Linked DNA regions of Salinivibrio kushneri. The protein of the gene in region 1 interacts with the protein of each later gene in a pairwise test. Links are inferred from orthologs where the notes say so. Each region holds a gene or a part of one and is shown on either strand. Other genes may lie near its edges. The genes, in order: N8M53_RS01910 and N8M53_RS01020.

Region 1 (10,690 bases):
ACCAACAGCGGCACCGGACGACCGGTTGAGCCTTTTTCTTTTCCGCCACTTCTCCAAGCGGTACCGGCGATATCTAGGTGCGCCCAGTTGTATTTCTTGGCAAAGCGCGACAAGAAACACCCGGCGGTGATGGTGCCGCCACCTTTACCGCCAATGTTGGCCATATCGGCAAACGGGCTGTCGAGCTGCTCTTGGAACTCGTCAGTCATTGGCAGGCGCCACGCACGGTCACCGGCTTGCTCTGAAGCATTGATGATATCGTGCGCCAGTGGGTTTTGGTTGGCAATCAAGGCGCTAATGTGGTGGCTCAAGGCCATGATGCACGCCCCGGTTAAGGTCGCGACATCAATCACACATTCTGGCTCATAACGTTCAACATAGGTCAGGGCGTCACACAAGACTAAACGGCCTTCAGCGTCGGTGTTGAGCACTTCCACGGTTTGGCCTGACATAGTAGTGAGGATATCACCTGGACGATACGCTTGACCGTCGGGCATGTTTTCACAGCCAGCCAGCACCCCAACAACATTAATCGGCAGGTTGAGCTCGGCCAGCGCGCGCATCACCCCAAAGACCGACGCAGCACCGCCCATGTCGTACTTCATTTCGTCCATGTTGGCGCCAGGCTTGATGGAAATACCGCCCGAGTCAAACGTCAGGCCTTTACCCACCAAGACAATCGGTTTGGCGTCTGGGTCTGGGTTATTTTTGTACTCCATGATAGACATCATCGACTCATTTTTGGAGCCTCGGCCCACGGCTAAGTACGAATGCATGCCCAGTTTTTCCATTTCTTGCTCACCGATGATACGGGTTGTGACCGTTTCATAGTCGTCGGCAAGACGACGCGCTTGCGAGGCAAGGTACGCTGGGTTGGCCACGTTTGGTGGCATGTTACCCAAGTCTTTACAGGCGTTAACACCAGAGGCAACCGCCAAACCGTGCGCGATAGCGCGCTCACCCAGGTTTAGTTCACGACGTGTTGGCACGTTGAACACCATTTTGCGCAATGGGCGGCGAATTTCTGGCTTAACGCTTTTGAATTGGTTAAAGGTGTACAGGCTGTCTTTGGTGCTCTCAACCGCCTGGCGCACTTTCCAGTAGGTATCGCGTCCTTTGACGTGCAGCTCGGTTAAGAAGCAGACCGCTTCCATCGACCCCGTTTCGTTCAGGGTATTGATGGTTTTTTTGATAATCTCTTTGTATTGGCGCTCGCCCAGCTCACGTTCTTTACCGCAGCCGACTAGCAGGACACGCTCAGACAGGACGTTCGGGACATGGTGCAGCAGGAGCACTTGGCCGGGTTTTCCTTCCAGATCACCGCGGCGCAGCAAGGCGCTGATGTAGCCGTCGCTGATTTTATCGAGCTGCTCGGCCACAGGGGAGAGGCGGCGAGGCTCAAATACACCGACGACAATACAGGCACTGCGTTGCTTTTCGGGGCTACCGCTCTTTACACTGAACTCCATTTGTACTCCTAGATCCTAAAGACAATTGAGACCAAATGTTGGATAATGCCGCTTCTATGTTGTTGAACGCTCTACATGCGCCCGGATCAGCCGGCGGTCAACAAATGGCCGAAAGATTAGAAAACAACTAATTAAACCAGAAACTATAGTTATTCGAGTAAAAAAACAAGTTTTCCATAGGTGCCTTCGCTTTGATAATTGTTCGATATTTGATCCGGGAGACGGTTAAGACACAAGTTGCAGTCTTATTTGTGTTATTTCTGGTCTTTTTCAGCCAAAAGTTCATCCGTGTGCTGGCCAATGCCACGGAGGGATCGATCCCGAGTGATCAAATTATTACCTTAGTAGGTTTGTACATGCCGTCGATGGCGATGTTGATGTTGCCACTAAGTTTGTATATCGGGATCTTGATCACTTTTGGCCGCCTGTATGCCGAGAGTGAGATCACCGTGATGAACGCCACCGGGATCGGTAACGAGTTTTTGATCCGCGCGGCGCTTTATTTGGCGATCATTACCGGCTCGGTGGCCGCCTTTAACGCACTCTGGCTAACACCGTGGGCCAATAACCAAGAGTTAGAAGTCATGGAGCAGCTGGAAGCGAAATCGGGGCTGGAGCTGCTGGTGCAAGGTCAGTTTCAAAGCGCCCCTTCCGGCGAAGCGGTCATTTTTGTCGATAACATTGAAGATGATGGCCAAACCCTCAATCAGGTGTTTGTTGCCCAGCCGGTGCCGCGTGGCTCCTTGCTGCCCAATGTGGTGGTGGCTGACAAAGGTTATGTCTCTGAGCTCGACGATGGCCGCCAAGTGCTGGACTTGGTCGACGGCACCCGCACTGAGGGATTGCCGACCCAGCTTAACTATGGCGTGACCACCTACGAGAACTATCAGGTGCTGATTGGTCAGCGTGAGGTGCGCGAGAAAAGTCGCGATTGGGATGCGGTGCCTACGCTGCAACTGTTTGGTGAATCGAGCTTAAAAGCGCGCGCTGAACTGCAGTGGCGTATCTCTTTGGTGCTGTGTATTCCGTTGATGACCATGATTGTAGTGCCATTGTCGGCGGTGAACCCACGCCAAGGACGGTTCGCTAAGCTATTCCCCGCGATTTTGATTTATCTGGCGTACTTTTTGTCGATCAGTGCCGCCAAATCGGCGGTCGAAGATGGCGATCTCCCCGCTCAAATTGGGCTTTGGAGTGTCAATATCGCTGCCTTGTTATTGGCTGTGGTGCTTGCCGGTTGGGATTCGCTACCGGTGCGAAAACTCAAAGCTAGCTTAAAAGGATCTGCCTGATGTTTCGCATTCTTGATTGGTATATTGGTCGCACGCTGATTGGCACCTCCTCGTTATGCCTAGCAACCTTGGTGGGGTTGTCAGCGATCATCAAATTTGTTGAGCAGCTGCGCTCGGTGGGTGATGGCACCTACACCATGGGTAAAGCCATTTTATACGTGGTATTGAGTATGCCCCGTGACATTGAAATGTTCTTCCCAATGGCGGTGTTGCTGGGTGCCTTGATTGGGCTGGGGATGCTGGCATCCAGCTCCGAGCTGGTGGTGATGCAGGCGGCGGGTATTTCTAAGCTGCAAATCGGTATGTCAGTACTTAAAACCGCGATCCCCTTGATGCTCATCGTGATGGTATTGGGTCAATGGGGCGCGCCCGATGCGCAAAAAGCCGCGCGAGAGTTACGTGCCATTGCCAAATCAGGCGGCAATGTGATGTCGGTGAGGCGCGGCGTATGGGCGAAAGACGGCAATGACTTTATTTATATTGCCCGCGCCGATGAGCAAGATAACCTCACGGGCGTGAGCATCTGGAAGTTTGACGATCAACAAAACATGACCAATGTGGTGTTTGCCGAAAGTGCTGACTACCTTAATCAAGACAGTTGGATGCTCAAAGATGTCACCATTACTCGGATGCAAAAGCGCGAAGCGATTTCTAACGTGCAGCAAGATCAACTGGTGTGGAAAACCACGCTGACCCCCGACAAGTTAGCAGTGGTGACGGTGAAACCCGAGGAGCTCTCTTTGTCAGGTTTGTACAGCTACGTCACTTACTTGCAGGCGTCTCAACAAGATGCCTCTCGCTACGAGCTTGCTTTATGGCGTAAAGCGGTACAGCCGTTGTCGATTGCAGTCATGATGTTGCTGGCGCTCAGTTTTGTGTTTGGGCCACTGCGGAGCGTGACCATGGGGGCGCGCGTGCTCTCTGGGGTGATCTTTGGTTTTGGCTTTTATATTGCCAATGAGGTCTTTGGGCCAATGAGCTTGGTATACAAATTACCACCAGCGGTTGGTGCCATTACCCCAAGTGTGATTTTCTTAGTGATCACTTTGCTGCTACTTCGGCGCAAGTTGTAGCTTGTCAGGCGCAAACTATCGCTTGGGCAGCGAGCCCTATAAAGGGATCAAAAAAGGGCCGACATGCTGTCGGCCCTTTGTGTATTTCGGATAGGACAGTAAACGCTTAGAAACGATAGCTCATGCCTAGGCGTAGGTCACGCCCTGGCTCAGGCATGCTGCTGCCGCTGTTTAAGGTGAACGAGCTGTGCTCGCTGTATTCTTTGTCGAGCAGGTTGTTGACCGCCAATGATACCGTCAGCCCTTGGTAGGCGGCTGGCTGCCACTGCGCGCGCACGTCATGCACTACATAGCCAGGCTTCTCGTGATCGCCGTCTTGCACATCGGTCAAGCGCTCAACGCCTGTTAGGGTATAGCCTAAGCTCACATCCGTATCAACCAGCTGATATTGCGTATCCCACACCCAAGTGTTACCCACTGACGCGCCGATTGCCATTGCGTCGCCTAGAGGATCGCCGTTTTCATCTTCCATATTGACATGGCTATAGCTGAGCTGCGTATCGAACTGATTGAGTGCCCAGCCCACGCGCGCCTCGATGCCTTGGCTCGTGACCTCATCCTCGAGGTTGTAAAGATAATTTGGGTCACTGCGGCGATCGTACGCTTGGTAGTTTTCTATTTGAGTGTTAAAGCCGGTAACCGCTAAATTTAGGGTGTCTTGCTCGGTCAACATGCCATAGCCTTGCCATTCCGCGCCGATTTCAGCTTGCTTGGCGTGCTCAGGCTGTAGATCTTTATCTACCTCAACAGCACCGCCAATCAGCAACACTTCCCGCGTTTTGGCACCGCGCACGGCTTCGCCGTAGCCGGCATGCAGACGCAGGTTGTCTGTGGCTTGATAGCTCAGCTGCAAGTTGGGTGAAACCTCACTGCCATCGACGTCGCCGGCTTGGCCGTAATCGGTGTGGTAATCATCAAAGCGTACGCCCCATGCAATGCCAAAGTCACCGACTGTCATTCTATCTTGTAAAAACAGGCCGATATTACGTGCTTTGTCTTGATTGTTGGCACCGTTGGCTTCGTCGTAATCGAGGTTTTCGGTTTTTTGCTCGAACATATCGATACCCGCGGTGAGCGCATGTTGCACTGCGCCGGTATCAAAGCGCATTTGGTTACGAATATCGCCGCCGATTTGACGGGCACGGCTAAAGGTTTCGCTTTCAATCCGATCCAGATCCAAGGTGTTTTGATACAGCTTGGTGGTCAATTCAATCCAGTCAGAATCCGGCGCCCAGCGATGTTGGAATGATAAGGTTTCGCGCTCGGTTTCTTGATAGCTGCGTGACTGGCGGCTGAAATAGGGCATATGAGCACGGACAAAGTAATCGCCCTGATCAGTACGACGCTCGGCACTGACGCGGACATCGTGATCGCCGTGATTGAGCAGTGACAACTTCACCAGGTAACTGCGTTGTTGGCTCGCTGTTGCTGGCTGTAGGTCTCCGCCGCCGTGGCGATAGTCATCACTGTTACGCCCTTTCATGTAGGCAAGAATCCCCAGGGACTCACCTAAGCGACCATAGACGGCAGAGCTGCCAGAGGTAGCATTGGCTGCACTTTCAAGGCCGCCTGAAAGTCGAGCCCCGATGGTTTGGCCGGGACGTAGCATGTCTTGTGCGTCTTTGGTTTCAAAACGTACACTGCCGCCCAGCGCACCAGGGCCACTGTCGGCGCTCGCTGGACCTGACTCAACCCCAACGCGCTTGAGAAGCTCGGGTTCAATGCTTAAACGGCCTTGGTGGTGGAATAAGTAACCCCCTTGTGCAGCACCATCGACGGTGATGTTGAGGTTTGTGTCTTCAACCCCGCGCAGATAAACCTTCTGGCCGGCACCGACGCCACCACCGACATTGATGCTGGCGTTGTCGCGGAACATGTCTTCCAAATCTTGAGCCTGACGGGCTTCAAGCTCTTCAGCGCTGACCGCCATATTACCTTGCAGGCTGTCAGCGGTGACGGTTACCGTTTCGACAGGCTGTGCGTCTTGGGCGTGTGTGGGGAGGCTAAGGGTGCCCGCGGTGATGATCGCAAGGGTTAGCGGGTTTAAACGTAAATGCATGTCATACTCCTATGCAAATAGTTCTCATTTAATTGTGGCGGGACTATATCAGGCGCAAGTAAAATTCACTAACAAAAATTCTAGTAAAAACCATTATCATTAGTGTTTGTAACTGATTTGTATGTAATTAAAGGCTAGATGTAGCGCTGATGTTTTTTCTTGAAGATGAAAAAGAAAGAAAAGGGTTAAAGAGAAAGCAGCGTGATTGACGAAAAACGATAACCATAGGGGGAGAGCGGGTGACGAAGCAGGTGGATACGCACCGACGTAAAAAAGCCGACACAGAGGTCGGCTGACAGATAGGTTGTTTGTTGTGAGCGGGAGGCCTGTCTTATGGCGAGCTCTCGTCACCGACATACTGGAACGCTTTGATCACGCGCTCGACGCCACGTACATTGCGGGCGATGTCCACCGCTTTGTCCGCTTGCGCTTGGGTAACCGCTCCCATTAAAAACACTTCTCGGGCTTCGGTGATCACCTTGATATTGACCGAACGCAACTGATCATCCGCCACAAACGCGGCTTTCACGCGGGTCGTGAGCCAGCCGTCGGTACTAATATCGGCAAGACCAATCATGGGTGCGTCGCGCACTTCGTTGTAGACCACGTCGACATTGTCCAATGCGCGAATGCGCTCAACCAATTGCTCGGTCAGAGCCGGATCGGTGCTTTGCCCCACTAACAGTGCTTGCCCTTGAAAAGCGGCCGCTTTTGCACGAATTTTATTTCTAAACGGCGGTTTATTGACAATCCCCGCTGTGTTTAGGCCAATTTGTGTGTCCTGCCACTCCTCGCCGGTGGTGCGTGGGTCGGAGGAGTAAACGGTTGAGCACGCTTGCAAGGCAAGCACAAACATCAAGGTGATTATCAGGCGCATGGTTTATTCTCCGTGAGAAGGGAAGAGCACCTGATCGATAAGGTCGCACAAGCAGTGTACGGTAAGTAAGTGCCCTTCTTGGATCCGTGCGGTACGTTGTGACGGAATGCGGATCTCGACATCGCGCTGCCCGAGCAATCCGGCCATTTCTCCGCCGTCTTTTCCGGTCATCGCAATAATGGTCATATCACGGGTCACCGCGGCTTCCATGGCTTTGATGATGTCTTTACTGTTACCACTAGTGGAAATCGCCAGCAAGATGTCGCCAGCTTGTCCTAAGGCGCGTACTTGCTTAGAAAACACTTCGTCATGGCTATAGTCATTGGCCACCGCCGTTAAAGTAGTGGTGTCTGTGGTCAGTGCTAATGCTGGCAAGCTCGGGCGCTCGGTTTCAAAGCGATTAAGCAGGCAAGACGCAAAATGCTGGGCATTGGCGGCTGAGCCACCGTTACCACAACAGAGGATTTTATTGCCATTAAGCAGGCTTTGTACCATCACCTGAGCCGATTGTGACAGGTACTCAGGGATTGCCTCAGCGGCAGCTATCTGGGTTTGAATACTTTCGGTAAAGCTCTCTTTGATGCTCTCTAGCATGACTTACCCTTGAACGATGTTTTTAATCCAGTTGACCGCCTCAACACTGCCATCAAAGGTGACGGCGTCAAAGCGAAATTCGGTTTGTGTACTTTTTATACCGCGACATTGCATCCAGCGTTCTGCCGCCAGAATTAAGCGTCGCTGCTTGGCGGCGGTAATGCTGGCTGCTGCGCCACCAAATCCGCGCCCTTGGCGAAAACGGACTTCGACGAACACCAAGCAGGTGCCGTCTTGCATCACTAAGTCGATTTCTCCACGGCGACTGTGCGCGTTTTTATCCAAAGTGGTCAGCCCATGGCGAACGAGGTACTGGCAAGCTTGTGCTTCGTAAGCTTGCCCTTTCGCTCTAGGCTGAGGACGTATCACTGCGCATCCTGCTTGGTTTGGTTCGTAATGGGCTCGATGTCTGTCTTGCCAAACCGCGCCCAGTCCAGTTGTCGATGGATAACACAGTTATCCGCCAGTGATAATTGGCCTGTTTGGCCACTAAACTGGTAGCCAGGTTGTGCCTGCATTTGCGGTAACCCTTTCAGCAGGCCGTATGCATCCATCCCAAGCGCGTGTAAACGCGTGGTGTTATTGCTCGGCGAAGGATGGCGCTGCTGGTATTGCTGATACGCTGCGCTTTGGGTGCTAATCAGCAGCGGAATATCACTAAACTCGATGCCCTGCAGCTCGGCTAATTGTCCCATGCCATCTGCGCGGTTGTTGCTGCGTGAGCTGGCGTACAGCTTGGGTGGCTGCACATCCGGATTAATGGCCACTTCGATAAAGGGTTTGAGCAAGGTAAGCTCGGCGGCACCGGCGACCATATACACGGCATCAATGTCCCGACGACTCCGTGCTTGTGATTGCAACGGCAAGTCGGTGAGCTGCTTCATTTGGGCTATCCGACGTTGACTGGCGTCTAAGCCGAAAATATCACGGATGCGCGCTTGCATTTTATCGCGATCACCCAACGGTGCTTGTTCTACCTCGGTGTCGGTGAGTGATTGCCAACGCGTGGAAAAGGCGTCGCGCATTCGCTGTCCAAAGGCAGAATCAGGATAGAGCACCAGCGGGAATTGATACCCCTGTTGGTGCAAGCGATCGGCTGCTTGCGCTGCTTCTTGCTCGGGGGATAAGGTGAAATAACATACCCCTTGCTGGTAGCGATCATCCGTTGGTTCATTGAGCGCTAACACTGGCACTTGTCCAGCAATGGCGTTGCTCACAGCGACTACCTTGTGTTTTTGCAAAGGCCCGACGACAAAATCGACGCCGTCATGGGTGATGCGTTGGGTGAGCGTATCAATATCCAAGGCGTTGGTGTCGTAAAAGCGTATCTTGGGACGTTGCTCAGCATTAGCATCCAGCATGGCTTCGACAAAGCCATCACGAATCGCATCCCCTTGTTCGGAGAACTTGTCGGTCAGTGGCAGCATTACACCAACATGGGTGGGTTGGGTAATCGTCAGCGCTTGAATGTCCGCCAAGTTGTCTGGGAGGTACTGATTGGCTGGGTGCGCAGGGTGCGACGCTAAATAGGCATCCAACTGGCTTTGCATCTCAGCCACATCGCCTGTGTAACGACGAGCGATATCGAGTAACTCAACCCAGCCGGCAAGAATGTCATCGTCGCTGTTTTGCAGCTGCTTGATTTCATTTTGGCTCAGTAACTGTAAATCTTGCCATAAGGTGTTCCAGGCTTGCTGTGCTTGGTTTTTATCCACATAGCTGGCGAGTCGGTATTGATGGGTTACCGCGCCGAGCGCATTGTCTTGCTGGCGGGCAATCTTGGCCTTTTGCTGGTAAAAGCGCACATACTGGCTGTCTTTAAGCTGCCAATTGGGAGAAAGCACCAGTACCTGGCTGGCGTCAGCGAGTTGGCCGGTTTGCGCTAGAAAGCGCGCACGCGCTAAGGTCCACTCAATGCGTTGTTCGGTGTTGAGTTGGCGCTCCGACAAGCGTTGCAATAGCACGTCGGCTTGGTTTAGCTGTTGCTCATTAAGCAGTGCTTTTATCGCCAGCAAATACCAGTCGTTTTGCTTCTCACCTTGGCTGGTTTCTGCTTGCAACAGGTAGAATGTCGAATTCTCCGTTGCCGGCTGACTGATGACATCACGCGCGGTTGGCGTAGACGTCGGTGCACTACACGCAGCCAGCGCTAACGCTAGGGCTACAGGGGTGATAAGTCGTGTTACACTTTGACGCTTCTGGGTAAGTTTAACCATGAACATGTTTCAACCGTGACAACGTTGCCCCTATCTTAATCGCCGAAGGGTTGTTAAACAAATGACTGATGCAAATCTATCCGACCATGCTCACCCCACGCTGTATATTGTGCCGACACCGATAGGCAACTTGGCGGATATTACCCAGCGTGCACTCGATGTTTTAGCCAGTGTGGATCTGGTTGCTGCCGAAGACACACGTCATACCGCTCGGCTGCTCTCGCATTTTTCTATCAATGCGAAGACTTTTGCGTTGCACGAGCATAACGAGCAACAAAAAGCGGCGGCATTATTAGCGCGCTTACAACAAGGCCAGTCAGTTGCATTAGTCTCGGACGCGGGAACGCCGTTGATTAGCGACCCTGGCTACCATCTCGTCACGCAATGCCGTGAAGCGGGCGTGCGAGTGGTGCCTCTGCCAGGTGCTTGTGCGGTGGTCACCGCATTAAGTGCTTCTGGTTTGCCTTCAGACCGCTTTAGCTTTGAAGGGTTCCTGCCGCCGAAGACAAAAGCACGTCAGGATACGTTCCGCACCTTGGCCGATGATCCTCGCACCTTGATTTTCTATGAGTCGCCGCACCGTATTCGCGACAGTTTGGCGGATATGCGTGAAGTGTTGGGTGAGACGCGCCGCGTGGTCTTGGCGCGTGAACTGACCAAAACCTTTGAAACCATTCACGGGGCGCCTTTAGGCGAACTGATTGAGTGGTTAAATGAAGATGCCAACCGGCTGCGTGGTGAAATGGTGTTATTGGTAGCAGGTTATCGTGCCGATAAGAGCGCGTTGCCCTCGGCGGCGTGTCATGCCCTCGGTTTATTGGCCGCTGAGCTACCCCTGAAAAAGGCGGCGGCATTAGTCGCGGAATTGTATTCGGTTAAAAAGAACGCACTCTATAAGTGGGGCTTGGAGAATCTGTAGCTAAGCGTGATTTACGCTGGCTTGCGTGGTGATTCTTCTATATACTCCCCCGCTCGAGTTGGCCAGGTAACCGCTGCTTTATTGATGTCCCACGGGAGACTGATAAAGGGGAGGAAAGTCCGGGCTCCTCAGGGCAGGGTGCCAGGTAACGCCTGGGAGGCGCGAGCCTACGACCAGTGCAGCAGAGAGTA
Region 2 (10,934 bases), 160 kb from region 1 along the record:
GGTAGAAGCTGGACGTATCGACCATGCTCACCATGCGGGCAACGCCGCGCGAGCGTTAGAAGATACGTTGGCTTATGACGATGCCATTAAAGTGGCCTTAGAGAAAACCAACCCAGAAAATACCCTGATCATTGTCACCGCCGACCATGCCCACACCATGGTGATGAACGGCTATGCGGAGCGGGGCAACCCTATTCTCGGTTTGTCACGTCAAAAAGGGCGCTTGAATCAGGATGATTTTGGTAAAACCTATACCACCATCACCTATGGCAACGGCCCGGGTGCGGTGAAAGGTGCGCGTGAAAACCTGCAAGAAAGGCAGGTGCGTGAGCTGGATTACAAACAGCAATCCTTGATTAAGCTCGGTTCGGAAACCCACTCCGGTGAAGATGTGGCCATCATGGCTCGTGGGCCGATGGCGTGGTTATTCCAAGGTGCCGTGGAGCAAAACTACATTTTCCATGTGATTAACGAAGCCACGGATCTGGCCGATTAATCGTCTGGTATGTCTGACGACCCGCGCTCTGGCGCGGGTTTTTTATTGCGCCGAAACGGATAAATAACCACATGCAGCGTGAGTAGCACACTGGCACTGCCGGCGGCGAATAACAAGGCAATCGACTCCACTTGCCGTGGCGTGTCGGCATAGCCCCACCACCAAAGTGGCCAAAGTAGCGCGCACATGGCGGCCAGTTGCTTCATACAACGGGTACAGCGTCCCAGTTTTTGTTGCCAAATCGCGGACTGACAGTATTTGCAAGCCATGCGTTTCTCTTGGTCGGTAATGGCGATAGCTTATTGTGGCGCAGTGGGCCGCCGGATACAAAAAAGCCCTCCAATCAGGAGGGCAAAAAGGTAAGCAAGTGCTTGGGGAAGCAACAGGCAGTGCCTGTAAAGCGCCGAAAATCGGCGAAAAGGGCAGTGGATTAGCAGCCTGGGCCACAGTCCATGCAGTGTTTGATCATTTCAGGGCCGAGTTTGAGCTTGGCATTCACATCCCGCAGCGCGGTACGTACCCCTTCTTCAATCACTGGGTGATAGAAGGGCATATCCAACATTTGCGAAATGGTCATTTGATTTTGATGTGCCCATGCCAACAAGTGGGCCAAGTGCTCGGCGTTCGGACCAATCATTTCAGCGCCAAGGAAGCGGCCAGTGCCTTGCTCGGCATAAACGTGTAACAAGCCTTTGTTGCGCAGCATTACTCGTGAGCGGCCTTGGTTTTCAAACGACACCACGCCGGTTTCAAAGCAGCCGCAGGGGCCGAGGCGGTCGGTAATTGCTTTGTAGCTTTCGCCCACCATCGCAATTTGCGGGTCAGAAAAGACCGCAGAGAGTTTGCTGCGGCGCAATCCGGCACGGATATCTTTGCCGCGTCCGGCGTTGTCACCGGCAATGCGCGCTTGGTCAGCCGCTTCGTGCAGCAACGGAATTTGGTTACTGGCATCACCGGCAATAAAAATGTGCGGTGCCGTGGTCTGCAGGGTGTAACTATCGGCAACTGGCACGCCGCGGGCATCCACTTTGATGCTGGTCGCGTCAAGGTTTAGCTTGTCGACGTTTGGACGACGACCGGTGGCGGCAACCACATAGTCGACCCAGCGCAGTTGGCTTTCGCCCTCTTTATCACGATAACGGATTTGCACCTTATCGCCTTCACGCACCATCTCTTCCACCTTGGCATCGGCGTCGAGATAAAACTCCTCACTGAAGGTGCGATTGGCATACGCCATGATGTCCGGATCGGTCAGCGGGCCCACTTGGCCACCGACGCCAAACATGGTCATCTCGACCCCGAGGCGATGCAGCGCTTGTCCTAGCTCTAGGCCAATTACACCCGGGCCAAATACCGCAACCGAGTCAGGTAGATCGTCCCATTCAAAAATATCATCATTGACCACTAAACGATCGCCAAGGTGATCCCAAGCGGACGGCCAGCTTGGACGCGAGCCTGTCGCGATCACGATGCGATCAGCATGGATGGTGGTGTGATCATCAACCATTAAGGTGTGATCATCCACAAAGCGCGCATAGCCGTCGATTTTGTCTTGAGCGGGAATGTCATCGACACTTTCCAGTACAAAGCCGACAAAACGGTCACGCTCGCGTTTCACCCGATCCATCACCTCACGGCCATTAATTTCCGTGGTGCCGCCGGGATACACACCGAAGCCGGGCGCTTTGTCGATATGATGCGCCGCTTCAGCCGCCGCAATTAACAGTTTGGAAGGCATGCAGCCAACCCGCGCGCACGTGGTGCCATAGGGGCCGCCTTCAATCATCACCACGTTATCCGTATGCGCTTTGGCTGCGCGATAAGCACCTAGCCCGGCGGTTCCGCCACCAATCACAGCCACATCAACCGTTAATGTTTTCATTGCTTTCTCCTGGGAAAATAAAGGGCGGCAAGGAAGCCGCCCAAACAGCGGATTACTGATTTAGATAGGTGTCGAGTTCTTCACTGCCACCGATATGACGGCCACCGATAAATACTTGTGGCACGGTGGCGCGACCGCTCACTGCACGCAAAGAAACCGTGGTAGCGTCTTTGCCAAGAATAATTTCCTCAAACTGAAGACCTGCGTCGATCAGGGCTTGTTTGGCCTTGGCACAGAATGGGCAGCCTGGTTTGCTAAACACGGTGATTGAGTCTTGTAGTTTGTGCTCAGGGGCGATGTAGCCCAGCATGGTGTCGGCATCAGAGACTTTGAACGGGTCGCCTGGCTCGTTGGGTTCGATAAACATTTTCTCGACCACGCCGTTTTTCACTAGCATGCTGTAACGCCATGAGCGTTTGCCAAAGCCAAGATCGTTTTTGTCGACCAGCATGTCCATGCCATCGGTGAACTCGCCGTTACCGTCAGGCAGGACATGAATGTTGTCAGCATCTTGGTCGGCTTTCCAGGCGTTCATCACAAAGGTATCGTTGACGGACACACAGACAATGTCATCAACGCCGTATTGTTGGAACACCGGATATAGCTCGTTATAGCGTGGCAGGTGTGATGACGAACACGTGGGGGTGAACGCACCTGGCAGGCTGAATACAATCACGGTTTTATTGGCAAAAATGTCATCGGTGGTAACGTCTTTCCACTGGTCGCCTTCGCGAGTGCGGAATGTTACTTGTGGTACTGGCTGACCTTCTTTTGTTGCTGTCATGGTGATGTCCTTTCTTGATTTAAGTTTGTGGGCGAATGTGTCGCCGCGTTTTGATGGGAGTAGTATTACCGATTGCAATTGATAGCTCTAATCGCTTAATGCTATGGTTTTGATAGTTATCCTCTATAGAAGAGACAAAGATGAACATTCGTGACTTGGAGTACTTGGTCGCTTTGGCCGAACACCGACATTTTCGTAAAGCGGCAGAAGCGTGCTTTGTCAGCCAGCCGACCTTGAGTGGTCAAATCCGAAAGCTGGAAGATGAATTGGGTGTGAGTTTGTTAGAGCGAACCAGTCGCCGTGTGTTGTTCACCGATGCCGGTATGAGGTTAGTACAACAGGCACGTAACGTCTTGCGGGAAGTCACAATTTTGACCGAATTGGCTAGTGAGCAAGGGGAAAGCATGACAGGCCCTTTGCATATCGGCTTAATTCCTACTGTGGGGCCTTATTTACTGCCAAAGATCATTCCTATGCTGCGCGACCGTTTTCCTGATCTGGAGCTGTTTATTCACGAAGGTCAGACGCAGCAGTTAGTGCAGCAATTGGAAGAGGGCAAACTCGATTGCATCATTTTGGCCTCTGTAGAAGAAACCCAGCATTTAAAAGAGCTGCCACTTTATGATGAGCCGATGCTGCTTGCCGTGAACGAAAAACACCGTCTCGCCGATTGTGCAGAAGTAGCTTTGGATGTGCTGCAAGGAGAGACCTTGTTAATGCTGGGCGATGGGCATTGTTTGCGCGATCAGGCGATGGGCTTTTGCTTTAAAGTGGGGGCGCGTGAAGATCAGCGCTTTCGCGCCACCAGTTTAGAAACCTTGCGGAATATGGTTGCGGCAGGGAGTGGGATCACCCTATTGCCGCAGCTATCGGTGCCTGCCGATAAGCGAGATGGTGTGGTGTATATACCCACCACCTCACCAACACCATCTCGTCAAATTACTCTCGACTACCGTCCTGGCTCGCCGCTACGAGGACGTTATGAGCAGCTGGCTGATGCTATCCATGAACAAATGACCGCCGTGATGCATGATCGGGGTTGCCGCTAACTTGTCGCGTTATGTGTATATAAAAAGGCGCCCGCATGATGCGGGCGCCTTGATGTTACGTTGCTATTGACGATGCAACAGAGTTAGAACAGGGATTCTGTTTCTGACTCATAAATATTGCCATCAGATTGCGATGAGACATATTCAGTCGGCTCGGTCCCTTTTACAAAGTACTCGAACATCGAAGTATGATCGGTTTTTCGAGTCAACAGCCCTGTTTCGCGGTCAATACGCACTTTAACAATGCCAGGTGGGACGGTTTTATTCTGCTCAGGGACGTCCGCGAGTGCATGCTGCATAAAATCAATCCACGCGGGCTCGGCGGTTTTTGCCCCTGACTCTGCCCCGCGAATAGGCTGACGGTCGTCGCCCAAATTGGCATTGCGAGTGGTGCGGCCAAGCTTGCGAGAGTGATCATCAAAGCCCACCCATACCGTGGTCACAATGCCTGGGCCGTAGCCCGTGTACCACGTATCCTTGGAGTCATTGGTGGTACCGGTTTTACCACCAATATCACGCCGTTTGAGCGCTTGCGCGCGCCAGCCGGTGCCATTCCAGCCTGTCCCATAGCGCCAATCGCCGCCGCCCCAGATATTGCTTTGCATCATTTCACGTACCAAAAACGCATTCTGCTCATCAATCACTTGCTTGGCATGGCGCTGGGTAGTGGTGTCATCTTGCGCGAGCAAGTTCTGCTCATTAAACGGATTGGCCTCTTCCGTTTGCTGCTCGCAATTATCACAAATCACCGGTGGGTTAGCGCGATAAATCTCTTCACCGAATGGGGTTTCGACCCGATCAATGATAAAGGGCTCCATAAAATAGCCACCATTGGCAAACACGCTAAAGCCCTGTGCCATTTCAACCGGTGTCAAGCTGCCTGCACCAAGTGCAATGGCTTCTGCGCGCGGCAAGTCATCACGCTTAAAGCCAAAGCGGGTGAGGTAGTCGAGTGCGTCATCCAATCCCACGCGACGCAGCACCCGCACGGCCATCACGTTTTTCGATTGCGCCAGTCCAAGGCGAGCCCGCAGTGGTCCTTCATAACGTGGTGGTGAATTTTTCGGCCGCCAGGCCACACCCTGGCTGCGATCCCAGCGGTTAATCGGCGCATCATTAATCAAGGTGGCGAGTGTCATGCCTTCGTGCACGGCGGCGGAATAAATAAATGGTTTGATACTCGAGCCCACCTGGCGCACTGACTGTGTGGCACGGTTGAACTTGCTATGGACAAAGTTAAAGCCGCCCACCAAGGCTTTGATTGCCCCCGTTGAGGGTGACATAGAGACCAGTGCAGTGTTGGTGGTAGGGACTTGGGCCAAATGCCAGCTGTCATCGACTTGGCGAATAAACACTTGCTGACCACTGGCGAGGAACTCATCAGCACGCTTGGGCGCTGGGCCTTGGCGACTGTCAGTAATATAAGGCCGCGCCCAGTCTAGTCCCTCCCAGGGCAGTTCGATTTCACGGCCATTGGGTCCGACAACCTGTGCCGATTTAGCTTGAACATCAATCACGACGGCGGGCTCTAAGGGGCCGTAGCTGGGTTGATTGGCAAGATGGTCAACAATGCGCTGGTGCTGCCAGCGTTGGCTAGGCGCTTGCCATAAGGTCGCAACTGGACCACGGAACCCATGGCGGCGATCGTAGGCGAGAATGTTTTCCACTGCCGCCTCGTTAGCAGCCCGTTGCTTGTCAGCATCGACACTGGTGAAGATACGCACACCGGAGGTGTAGGCGTCGTCGCCGAACTGTTCGACTGCCCATGCACGTGCCATCTCGGCAACATAAGGTGCGGAAAGCTCGATTTCAGCGCCATGATAGCTCGCCACGATAGGTTCATTTTTGGCTTGCTGATATTCTGCGTTGGAAATGTAACCCTCTTTGAGCATCCGTCCGAGTACAACGTTGCGTCGCTCTGTCGCCCGTGACAGAGAATATAACGGGTTCATGGTGGAGGGCGCTTTGGGTAATCCGACAATCACTGCCATTTCGCTCAAGGTCAGTTGATCGAGGGTTTTACCAAAATAAACCTGTGCGGCCGCGCCGACCCCGTAAGCACGATAGCCTAAGAAGACTTTGTTGAAATAAAGCTCAAGGATCTCTTCTTTGTTCAGTAGCTGCTCGATATGCACGGCGATAAAAATTTCTTTTATCTTGCGCATAATCCGCTTTTCGTTAGAGAGGAAGAAGTTACGTGCCAGCTGCTGTGTAATGGTACTGGCCCCTTGCTTGGCCGTACCAGACATGGCCACCACCACCGCGGCGCGCACAATACCGATTGGGTCAATCCCTGGATGTTGGTAAAAGCGACTGTCTTCTGTGGCAATCAATGCATCAATCATCGGTTGAGGGATGTCCTCGAGCATGACGGGGATGCGACGCTTTTCACCGAACTGGGAGATCAACTCACCATCGGTGCTATAGACCTGCATCGGAGTCTGCAGCTCGACATTTTTTAGTGTCGCCACATCGGGGAGGTCAGGTTTTACATACAGGTAAAACCCAAAGATTGTAGTGACTCCAAGCACTGTGCAAACCAGTGCAAAGATAAGCAAACGCTTTATGAACTTCACCTGAGATTTCCCGTTTTGTTGCCGTTGAGCCGTTCAATAATCATACGTGAGTAGTATAAAGGCACCAGCATTAAAAATAACCCGTGATGAGGCCAGTTTTGTAAATACTGACTTCACGCTGACGTTGGGAGCCTAACACGAAATGATGCGAAGTTCGGCAGTTTTAGGTCTCGCTTTGGGGCAACAGACCAGTTATGCGGTGGCCATTAAGCCATCATCCGCGACTCAGCAGGTATTAAGCTTTCACACACTAACAGCCTGTCACGATGACAGCTTGGTTGAGTCGATCAAAACATTGAAAGCAACCATGCTCGACCCGCTACCTTGGTACCAGCGCTGGATGGCGACTGTGGTGATTGGTGTCGAAGATGACACGGTGATCAGCAAAACATTGACGGCGGCGGATGTTGATGATCCGTTAGAGCAAGAAACGACGGTCGGGCAGGCACTAAGCCAAGCACTCAATATGGACATCAGTGATCTCCTGTTCGACTTCTCTAAAAAAGACGTCGGGGCGCAGCCAGGAGACGCACATTATCAGGTGATCGCGTGTCGCCAATCCGCGTTAGCGCCCATCCTCGCTGCCTGTCGCCAAGCCAAACTAAACGTGCGTGTGGTGGACCGACAACAGCATGGTCTTCAAGCCTTGTATAAGGCGTTAGTAGCCTATCATCAACCCAGTGTTTGGCCACTTTGGTTACATTTATGTGCGGAGGCACTGACGGTAACCGGAAAACGCAGCGATGGGGAGGATTATCAGCAACGATTATCGCTGACCTCACCGAGACAGACAGACGCCGGTGATCTGTCCCACCAAGTGCTATGCCAACACATTGAACATGCTTATCAGGCCTACCTGACTCAAGCTGGTCGTCACTCAGAGGCCAGCGTTTGGTTAAGTGGTGATTGGCCGGAGAGTCTGCGCTCTCCCGCCCAGATAGCGTGCCACTTAATCAACCCCGGTGCGCCGTTTGGTTGTGAAAATTTGAACGCCCCTGCCTGTGTGGCGCTTGGACTGGCTCTGCGAGGTGCTCAATGATGGCCATCAACTTATTACCGTGGCGGGCACAAGCACAGCGTCGCCAACAGCGTGCTTTCGCCATTACCACGCTCATGGTCGTGGTGGTAACACTCCTGCTTGGCTGGACGGTCACAACAGTGCAGCAGCATAGGATAGAGAGCCAGCAAGGACGTAACCAACAGCTTGAACAAGGTATCAAGCAGTTTAAAAAAACCTTGGCTCAGTTTGAGCAACAAGATACGCAGCGTCGTGCGTTGCAGTCGCGATTGGGGTTAGTTAACCAATTGCAGCAACAGCGTAATAATGTGACTGCCGTGCTCAATTTTATTCCTCGTGTGATGCCTCCTGGGGCGTACCTTACCCGCATCGCGCAACAAGCGGAGCGTATTAGTCTGGAAGGCTGGGTTCACTCTAACGCGGAGCTTGCGCGTTTACTGGCGTCACTGGAAGCGGACCAAGCCGTAGACGAGCTTGATATAGAGACAGTCGTCACCAATGGCAAGGCGGTTGGACCCAATAAACGTTTCACGCTCAGCTTTTCCTTTACCCAGTATGTGGCCCCCGAGCGGCCAAGTGGCGAGGAGGATGCATCGTGATCGAATTAGACTGGCGACACCTCCCTTTTGCACCGCTGTGGGTCAAACTGAGTGTATGGACAATATTGGGCGGGATGATCTTAGGCCTCATGTGGGTTGTGGTGATTGAACCTCAGCATGTTCAATGGCGGCGAGCGAGTATGCAAGAGCAGCCATTGAAAGCTCAGTATCGAAAGCTTGCGCATGAAGTGGCTGGGTTACCGGATGTCGAAGCGCAACTCAACGCGTTGAATCAACAGTATAACCAGCTGATCGCGCAGTTACCGGAGGAAGAAGAGCTAGCTGAGTTATTGGCGGGCATTAGCGATGTCGGTGGGCGCCATCAACTCAACTTCGACACCTTAGCGTGGCAGCCTCGTCAGCAGGGGCCATGGTTGGACGCGATTCCCATCGATATTGTCTTACACGGTCAGTATCGAGATATTGGCGCATTCAGCGCTGATATCGCGGCAATGACGCGCTTGGTGTCATTGCAAAACTTTATCCTGACGCGTGATCAAGCGTCACCAGCCGATGCCTTACGGCTGTCTGTGTCAGCCACCACCTACCGTTACACTGGCCCTGATGGGCGTCGTTGATCATTGTAGTAAGGAAGCAGGATGAGACACTACGTGTATATCTTACTTGCGCTTCTCAGTGGCTGTCATGACGATAATACCGACATTGAACAGTTTATGAGACAGGCAAAATCGCAGGCCGAGGTGAGCGCCACCCGGATCCCTCCCGCGCCAACTTATCAGCCGCTTCCGTTTGCTTCGCGCGGTCGCGACCCCTTTTTTCTTGAGCCTGATAGTCGACCACACCTCACAGCAATGGAGGATTGTTGGCAACCCGCGTCAGGTCGACAGACATCTCCACTGACGGCGGTGCCACTCGATCAGCTTAAGATGACAGGCAGTTTAACCAAGGGTGAGCAGAGGCAAGCGCTTATTACGCTACCCAGCGGGTTGGTGCGCAAAGTGAAGCGGGGTGACCGGCTGGGACCGCATCATGGTCGTGTGATCCAGGTTGCACCTAATCAAGTGAGAATTAAACAGCTGTTGCCAGATGGGTTGGGTTGCTGGCAGCCGCGTTTTATGACTTTGTCAACCCACCCCAGCGTGTCGTAAAAAGGATAGCGTGAATGAAAGCAAGCAGGGTAAGGAGCACATTCGGATCAGGACTGGCGCAAGCCGCAATTATCACTGTTTTCGCTTGTGGGATGGTATGGAGTGCTGTAGTGGGGGCCGCTGAGGCGGTGACCTTGGTACAGGCGCAACTCACGTCTTCTACTCAACAAGAAACGCAGCTCCGCTTGCGTTTTGACAGTGCCGCGGTGATGGCGGATTTTCGCCAGACGAGCCCTCAGCAGCTAATGATTAGGCTACCTCAGGTGGTCGTCACGCCAGATTTGCTCGGGCGGATGAAAGGGCAAGAGACGGGTCTGCCTGTGAACGCCGTTCACATCACTCAGGAAGCAGGCTATACCAAGATAGAGATTCACGCCGAGCAAGCGATGACGTTTGATTACCAGCAACAGCATCAGCAATTAATTATCACCTTGCGCGATTCTGATCCGGTGACCGCTCAAGCCCCGGCCCCCGAGGCGCCGATTTCCATCAATTTCCAAGATATTCCTGTGCGGGCAGTGCTACAACTTATTGCCGAGCAAAATCAATTCAATTTGGTGACCACTGACAGTGTGCAGGGCAATATCACCATGCGTATCGACGGGGTGCCATGGCAAGATGTGTTGGATGTGATCCTCAGGGTCAAGGGGCTAGACAAGCGTCAACGTGGGGATGTGATGTTAGTTGCGCCTCGTAGAGAGCTCATGGCGCAAGAAAAGCAAGATCTCGAGATGGCGCAACAAGCAGACGCACTGTTGCCTTTGTCTTCTGATGTGATCACCGTTAACTACGCCAAAGCCGGTGACGTTGCGGCATTAATCCGAGGCCAGGGTCAGGGAGTGAGCTTACTGTCTGCTCGTGGCGCTGTCTCACTCGATTCGCGCACTAATGCGATCATCGTTCGTGATATTGAGAAGAACATCGAGCGTATCCGCACCTTGGTGAGTCACTTAGATGTGCCCGTTAAGCAAGTGGAGATTGAGGCACGTATTGTGACGGTCGAGCAAGGCTCAGTAGACGAATTAGGTGTACGTTGGGGGCTGTTGAATCGAAATGGCTCAACCACGGTTGGTCCGTCTGTGGAAGGTAACTTGATGTGGGATAGCAATGTCACCGGGCGAGGCCCTGAAAGCTTAAACGATGCGGCGACAGACGGCGCCAATATTGGTGACTTCCTCAGTGTGAACCTGGCAGCTGCTAACCCCTCCGCCTCGAGTATGGCCTTACAAGTGGCGAAGCTCGGCAATGATCTTCTGCTCGACTTGGAGCTGTCTGCGCTTGAAAGCGAAAGGAAAGCAGAAGTGGTATCGAGCCCTCGACTTATCACCACCAATAAAAAAGCGGCCTACATTGAACAAGGGACAGAACTGCCTTATCTCGAGGCTTCTTCAAGCGGTGCGGTGGCAGTGTCTTTTAAAAAA

The links.
Region 2: the proteins of N8M53_RS01910 (region 1) and N8M53_RS01020 interact in binary tests that used the Escherichia coli proteins (3 or more experiments, as listed by UniProt). The link is inferred for Salinivibrio kushneri from one-to-one orthologs.

Annotation. Positions count from the first base shown.
Region 1 is NZ_CP114588.1:366,898-377,587, forward strand. Bases 7,156-10,014 are described here. They hold N8M53_RS01910 (penicillin-binding protein activator), read right to left. Parts: upstream 9,581-10,014; coding sequence 7,730-9,580; downstream 7,156-7,729. Other genes in these bases: N8M53_RS01900 (phosphoheptose isomerase), read right to left, coding at 7,156-7,364; N8M53_RS01905 (YraN family protein), read right to left, coding at 7,368-7,733; rsmI (16S rRNA (cytidine(1402)-2'-O)-methyltransferase), read left to right, coding at 9,642-10,014. Outside these bases: pepA (leucyl aminopeptidase), read right to left, coding at 1-1,469; LPS export ABC transporter permease LptF, read left to right, coding at 1,661-2,761; LPS export ABC transporter permease LptG, read left to right, coding at 2,761-3,834; N8M53_RS01890 (TonB-dependent receptor domain-containing protein), read right to left, coding at 3,941-5,893; N8M53_RS01895 (BON domain-containing protein), read right to left, coding at 6,225-6,770; more of N8M53_RS01900, read right to left, coding at 6,774-7,155; more of rsmI, read left to right, coding at 10,015-10,499. UniProt on the Escherichia coli protein: Regulator of peptidoglycan synthesis that is essential for the function of penicillin-binding protein 1A (PBP1a). Stimulates transpeptidase activity of PBP1a in vitro.
Region 2 is NZ_CP114588.1:205,320-216,253, forward strand. Bases 4,042-7,144 are described here. They hold N8M53_RS01020 (penicillin-binding protein 1A), read right to left. Parts: upstream 6,788-7,144; coding sequence 4,295-6,787; downstream 4,042-4,294. Other genes in these bases: oxyR (DNA-binding transcriptional regulator OxyR), read left to right, coding at 4,042-4,211; N8M53_RS01025 (hypothetical protein), read left to right, coding at 6,930-7,144. Outside these bases: N8M53_RS00995 (alkaline phosphatase), read left to right, coding at 1-496; N8M53_RS01000 (DUF3624 domain-containing protein), read right to left, coding at 493-765; N8M53_RS01005 (dihydrolipoyl dehydrogenase), read right to left, coding at 927-2,378; N8M53_RS01010 (glutathione peroxidase), read right to left, coding at 2,431-3,162; more of oxyR, read left to right, coding at 3,303-4,041; more of N8M53_RS01025, read left to right, coding at 7,145-7,826; N8M53_RS01030 (PilN domain-containing protein), read left to right, coding at 7,823-8,404; N8M53_RS01035 (type 4a pilus biogenesis protein PilO), read left to right, coding at 8,401-8,982; N8M53_RS01040 (pilus assembly protein PilP), read left to right, coding at 9,004-9,513; N8M53_RS01045 (type IV pilus secretin PilQ), read left to right, coding at 9,528-10,934. UniProt on the Escherichia coli protein: Cell wall formation. Synthesis of cross-linked peptidoglycan from the lipid intermediates.